Caldivirga maquilingensis IC-167: one gene and its partner. Each later gene encodes a partner of the first gene's protein in a complex. Links are inferred from orthologs where the notes say so. Each region holds a gene or a part of one and is shown on either strand. Other genes may lie near its edges. The genes, in order: rnhB and CMAQ_RS00215.

Region 1 (3,335 bases):
CTAAGTCCACGTAAATTGGTACATAATGACTCTGAACATAGCTAGCTACCGTGGAGTTACTTAGTACATAGGATTTAAGGTAATTACAGGCAGGGCACTGTGAATCAGCGTATATTATGAGGAGGTACTTCCCATTACTATTCATGAGGATACTCTGGAAGGAGCTGGGATCCGTTACCAAGTATGCGTTCACTAAACCAAACCTAACTACTGATAAGGCATAGGTCAATAAAGCAACCCCTGTAAGCATAGTGAGAAGCATAATCACTACTATGCGTTTCTTCATGAATCATTAAGCAGGATAGGTTATTTAAAAGCTTTTTTTTCTCCGGAGGATTGACGTTGCGTATGATTATTGATGTAATTTGGGCTAGGGGTCATGGTAACGTGAAGGCTACTCATAGGAACACCATTGAGATTACTAAGGATGATTACATTACTGAGAGAGGCGACTGCATAATAGCCTGCTGTGCCGATAAGGCTGCCTCAGACTTGGATAATGACTTCAAGAAGTTGATTACCAGTGGTTACTCATTGGTTTTAATGATTATTGTAGCTGGTTCAAGCATAGATATTGTGACTGGATTAGGGTTAAGTGGGTTGAGGCTAACTGATGAGAGGAGGATTATAGTTAGGAGGAGTGGGTACATTGATAACGCCACTATTATGCTTCTTGCCAATAAGGCTGCTAAGGATTTGAATAGGGATCTTATTAATAAAGCCAGGGATAGTGAACCAATTGAGGTGATTTTAATTGGCTCAGAACTTGAGCAGGATTAATAGGGTTAGGGCATTGCTTTACAGGAAGCTTATTCACTTACTATTATCCATTCTACTGATAGTACCGTTGGTGATTGGGCTTGAGGAAAACTACACTGAGATATACTACACCATACTGTTGATAGGGGCAGCATTCCTATACATATACCAGGTTAAGAAACCCTTAATATCAGTGGTTATTAGAAGTACCCTTGAGGATGCTAGGAATAATGTTAAGTTAAACATACTGAGGGTTGCTGAAGTGCTAAATATGACTAGTGTTAAGGAGTTACTGGCTTCAATGGATAAGCTTGAGTACACCTTTACTGAATTCATTAAGAGTGTTGAGAGGGATTATGAGAGGAAGTGGGGGTATCTGGGGGTTTTAATGGGTATGGTTGGTGTTTACGTATCCTACGTAATGGTTAACACCTACGCATACTACGGGGTGTTGGCATTAATGTTCTATGATACGTTCAGCGCATTATTCGGCTCCCTCATTGGTAGGACTAGGATGCCCTATAGCAGTACGACAATTGAGGGTATTGTGATGGGTGCATTAGTTTTCTCACTGGTGGTGGGTGCATTAGTGGGTCTTAGTTACTTAACCTGGCTTTACTTAGTAGGTATAGCTCTCGGTATTGTTGAATCCTACAGTGGTGAGGATAATTTAGCAATCCCAGTGGCAGCATCATTATTAGCCTACTTCCTAAAATTCCCCAGAATCTAGGCTTAAGAACGATTCAACACTATGTGAGTCCCTAAAATAACCTACTATTAGTCATTCTCTTAATAGTCCTCCAACTCCTCCTAACTATTGGTGGTAAGGTGCCATTATTAATCCACCTCCTTAAGGCACTTATGGTCCTTGGGTCACTTGGGTAACCGCTCCCGAAGTCCCCGTAGGTTTCCTTAAGCCTACTTATTATAGTGTCCCTAATTACCTTAGCCACTATACTGGCTGCTGACACTAATGGTATTGACTCATCGGCGTGATTAAGCACTATTAACTCCACGTCCTTAACATTAATGAATCCCCTAAACCTGCTTGGGTTAGGATCAGGTGAATCCACGTAAACCCTAGTAACCCCGCTACATGCTTTAATAAGCTCACTCATCTTAATAGCCTCAAGCTCGTTCAGTAACCCCCTATTAACGTAATAATCTATTTCACTGGGCTCAACAATAACATGCCTAACGCATGGCGCCTTACTCACTATTAGCTTATATAATCTACTCCTTCCACTTGGGGTTAATTGTTTAGAGTCCTTAACCCCTATGCCCTCAGCCTCTGAATTACTCCAGCCCACTATTGCTATTACCATTGGTCCTATTACTGGGCCTCGCCCGGCTTCATCTATCCCTGCCTCAAGACTGTTTACCGTCCCCATTAAGCTTAGCCTTAATTCCACTTATTATTATTAATGCCTCATCAAACTTATCCTCCTCGGCTAATTCCTTTAAGTAAGTGAGGAGGGGCAGCATAATCTTCTTAACAGTGGATTTAACGGCTAACGCTGCGCCATCCTCCTCATTTTTTATTAAACCAGCCTTAACAGCCCTCTTAACCTCACTCTCCCCGATGCTTAACCCCCATTTAGTTAATTCACCTATCATACCTTCTATAACCCTCCTTGCAAACAATCTCCTGTACTCAATGAGCCTAAGTTCAATTAACCTACTTGCCTCATCTAAAGCCTTCCTCTTACCCTCCCTGATCTCATTCTCAATATTCTTCAACTCATCTATTGAAACCACGCCAGGTATTTCCGGATCAACATTCCTAGGTACCCCAACATCAATTATTATTGGTTTACCGCTTAATTCCTCTGCATCCCTTCTACGCAGTAGGGGATTTGTCGCTGATGTGGCGAAGATAACCACATCACTATCCCTTATTACGCTTCTCAGTGAGTCAATGGGCGCGTAGTTGAATCCATACCTTAACGCCGCAGCCTTAGCCTTATCAAGAGTCCTATTAACAATTATTACGTTTCTGAAACCCTTTTCAGCAAGTCTCCTAACTATATCGGATCCAATAGAGCCTGCCCCAATCACGGCGATCCTTGAGTTAAGTCCCCTAACCCTATGCACGTACTCAGCCACTAATGAGCCTATGCTTGCTAACCCTATTGAGATTTCCGGGAACCTGCTCCTAATCTCCTTCCCAGTCCTTATTGCCCTCTCAATGGTGAATCCCAGTAAACCACCCAATGCCCCCCTCTTCCTAGCATCATTGAATGCATCCTCAACCTGACCCAGTATTTCAGACTCCCCCACTGCCGCTGATTCAAGACCAGCGGCAACCCTGAAGATGTGGCGCACAGCATTCATCCCCACTAATTTATCCACATGATTTATGGTACCCTTAACCTTGTACATATCCTCTGCAACTGAATCATCATCACCGTAGACGTAAACCTCAACCCTATTACATGTCTGAAGTAGGAATACCTCATCGTAATAGTTCATTAATTTACCGTAAACCTCATCTCTATTGAAGTATGTTTCAGACAGGGTGATTGTGCTAACCCTCTTATGGTTAAGTGTTAAAGCCCTTATCTTACTCAAGTAAT
Region 2 (3,290 bases), 1.7 Mb from region 1 along the record:
CCTGAATTAGATAAGCTACTTGAAAGGAAGGCTAGGGAAATGATTAAGAACGTTAACAATACTGGTGGTGTAGTGGAGTTGAATCGCAGTAACTTTGATGAATTCATTAAGACTCATGAAGTTGCTGTAGTTGACTTCTGGGCCACCTGGTGCGCCCCCTGCTTCATGCTTGAGCCAATAATAAAGAGACTGGCTGCTGAGATGCCTAATGTGGGTTTCGGTAGACTTAATACTGAAGAGGAACCTGAAATTGCGGCTAAATACTACGTTATGAGTCTACCAACAGTCATAATTTTCAAGAACGGTGAACCAATCGACCAGGTAATAGGTGTGGTGCCTAAGAAGATTCTTCAAGATAGGATTAAGGCTTACCTCAATGACTAGGTGAGTTAAATGTATCCCATACTTCTTGGAATAAACGGTATTGGTTACGGTAGTTTCACGGAATGTGAACTTAATGCATTACCGAGACTCATGAATATTGTTGATAGGGGTGTGGTTGAGAATAAGAGGCCTCAATACCCTGATAAATCATGGTGGAGTATACTGAACATGGAGCCCACTAATAATACTCAAAGCGACCCCTCTGCGGCGCCTTTAGTTAAGTTAACCAGGTCAACATTAATTAACATACCGGTGGCTAACCCAACATACGGCATATACAGTATTAATCTCGACCAAGGTACATCATACAGGGAGGAGGTTAATAAAGTCGTAGATGCTATAATTAATGCAGCAGTAAAGACACCTGTTATAGCAGCCATAACGGCTCCAGATAGGTTCCTACATAGTAATCAATTAATTAAATGCGATGTTTACTCAGCTATTGATGAGGCCATTGGTTCCTTAATCAATAGCGGAGTCTCCTCATTCATTCTCTTCTCACCTTACGGTGAGCCCACGGGGCCAAATGAGGGTGAACATGAGGAATACGGCATATACATAGCTACAATAAGTAGGCCAAGGCACTACGATACAGTTAAGCTATATGAAATCGGTATGTTATTTAGGGATCTTGTTGATTCAGCATTAGGCATGTAGGTTCAAGGCCTAGACCACGCAACACCTTATGGTATTATCACAAAGTAACGTTACCATAATATACCCAGTGTAGAGTCATTAAAGGATAGTGAATACTATTATAGTCGCCTAGTTCACTACAGGGATCTTGGAGCTACATAGTATGTTAATGAACCTGACGCGAACTCGTAGGTTAACTTAATGGGTTTATTAGTGGCGAATTCTATGGTAACGTATTCACATATTGGGGCCATTTGCCTATTCATGTTCATTATGTAATCAAGGGAATAGGACGCCTCCTGCTTCTCACTCACTGAGAATTCCTGGAAGGATTCATCAGTGCTTTGATACTGAACCTCATAATACCTACCCCCCTCACCGGAGGCCTTTATGGTGAATGACTCTGGGTCAACGGTGAATGTGACTGCGTCACTTATGTCCTCAGCCATTGTTAAGGCATCCTTGAATGCATCCATGCTCATCCGTATCCTAACAGGGTAATCAATCTTCGGCTCCGGTATCTCCTCCTGAGTAACATCAACAATCGGTAAGTAGAATTTCCTATACATACCGCTTTCCCGCCCCTTAGAACCATAGTATATTATCATTAGGAACCTGTTCCTCCCCTTATCAACACCTATGTCAACTTTATCCTTAGCCCTAATTCTCTTAGCCAGCTTCTTAATGGTATCAAATAGAACACCAACCTTAACAGTGTCAGTTATGTTAACTTCCTCAAGGGCTGTTGAAGGTATGTTAAGGAGCACTAGGGAAACCTTAGATGAATCAATAGCCTTGAGGCTAATACCATCAGGACTCATGACGAATAAAGCCTCATTTAGAACTTGAGCCAGACTTAGGAAAACATACCTAACATCCCTACCCTTAGGAAACGTAAATGTGTAAACAACCCCACTTTCCCCACTCTCCTGAACTATTGAACCACCCCCAGTCTCACCCTCTGCCTCCTCAGTCTCAGCTTCCTCTTCCCTCCTCTCCTCCTCGTTCTCCTCAGGCATTGTAATATAATTCTCAATAACCCTTTTTAAGGTTACGGGCCCATTAAAGAATAATACTGGTAATTCAAGAGGGATCCTATAGTTAAGAGTTCAGATATTATTTCAGTGGGTAATTCATTATCATGCATACGCTTATTGATTAAGGCCGGTAGTGAAAATGATGGAGGCGCTTATTGGTAAGAGGTTAAGTATAAATATTGTAATAGTCTTTTTAAGGAGTAGTGTATTATAGGAGGCGTGGATCAAGTTAAGCTTAATGGTGGTGAGTATGTTAGAGTAGAAGGACCCGCAATGATTGAGGTTTTAAGAGGCAAACTCTACATCCTTGGGGCACAGTATGATGAGGGTTCAAGAATAACAATATTACGGGCTAGGAGGGTTGTTGCTAAGGCTATTAATGATACTGAGTTATCAGTGGTCCTTGGGCCGGGAGGCTTCGTGGATAAGCCTAAGGCTGGTGAGGAGATGATTGATGAATGGGATAGTAAATTATCAATGGGATTAAAGGGTTCAGTAATAATGGTGATGGGGGCTATGGATTCCGGTAAAACAACCATAACGACAATACTTGTTAATAAGGCATCATCAATGGGATTAAAGGTGGGTGTGGTTGATGCTGACCCAGGTCAAAATGACCTAGGACCCCCCACCACTGTGTCCTGCTCAATACTCAAGGGTGGTAAGATAACTCACTTAAGCTACATGAGTCCGGTGAAGCAGGTGTTCCTAGGCTCAACTAATCTTGAGGGTAATTGGTATAGGGCGGTTTACGGGGTAGCTAAGCTAGTGGATTACTTAAAGAATATTGAATCAGTGGACTTCATTGTAATTAACACTGATGGATGGGTTGAGGGTGAGGGGGCTGTTGAGTACAAGAGGGCTTTGGTTAATGCCATTAAGCCTAACTACGTCATAATCATGAGGAAGAGTGATGAGGTTAATGGTTTAATTAATGGATTAGGTATAGGCAATATGCTTATTCTCAATGCGCCACCATCAATGAGAATTAGGGATAGGAATGATAGGAAGATACACAGGGATATGGGGTATGGTAGGTACTTGTCACCATCAAGGGAATTAACCCTTAACCTAACTCAAGTACCAGTGGTTAACATGCCTTTAACCGGTAGGGGATTAAACGGTAACCTAGCTAGATTAATATCAAGTTACCTCAAGGTTAAGCCAATTTACATGGATTCCTTAAAGAACATGGTAATGGTGGTGTCAAGTATGGTTAAGGAACCAATGCTT

What was found.
Region 2: the proteins of rnhB (region 1) and CMAQ_RS00215 are in contact, whole or in part, in a crystal structure (PDB 3P83), measured with the Archaeoglobus fulgidus proteins. The link is inferred for Caldivirga maquilingensis IC-167 from one-to-one orthologs. Residues at the interface, in WP_010878125.1 of Archaeoglobus fulgidus: Ala74, Ile178, Ala179, Ile183, Arg190, Ser195, Asn196, Leu197, Arg198, Gln199, Lys200, Thr201, Leu202, Asp203, Phe205; in WP_010877842.1 of Archaeoglobus fulgidus: Val39, Ala42, Asn43, Val44, Ala45, Met46, Leu125, Asp168, Ser194, Asn218, Tyr219, Pro220, Ile237, Leu238, Ala239, Pro240, Arg241, Ile242, Glu243, Ser244.

Annotation. Positions count from the first base shown.
Region 1 is NC_009954.1:1,803,897-1,807,231, forward strand. The notes cover bases 336-3,335. They hold rnhB (ribonuclease HII), read right to left. Parts: upstream 2,151-3,335; coding sequence 1,521-2,150; downstream 336-1,520. Other genes in these bases: CMAQ_RS08885 (DUF371 domain-containing protein), read left to right, coding at 349-780; CMAQ_RS08890 (diacylglycerol/polyprenol kinase family protein), read left to right, coding at 755-1,489; CMAQ_RS08900 (glutamyl-tRNA reductase), read right to left, coding at 2,128-3,335. Also shown: CMAQ_RS08880 (thioredoxin fold domain-containing protein), read right to left, coding at 1-286. UniProt on the Methanocaldococcus jannaschii protein: Endonuclease that specifically degrades the RNA of RNA-DNA hybrids.
Region 2 is NC_009954.1:56,473-59,762, reverse strand. Bases 99-3,053 are described here. They hold CMAQ_RS00215 (DNA polymerase sliding clamp), read right to left. Parts: upstream 2,040-3,053; coding sequence 1,158-2,039; downstream 99-1,157. Other genes in these bases: CMAQ_RS00210 (Clp1/GlmU family protein), read left to right, coding at 2,277-3,053; CMAQ_RS00220 (hypothetical protein), read left to right, coding at 394-1,041; trxA (thioredoxin), read left to right, coding at 99-384. In the rest of the region: more of trxA, read left to right, coding at 1-98; more of CMAQ_RS00210, read left to right, coding at 3,054-3,290.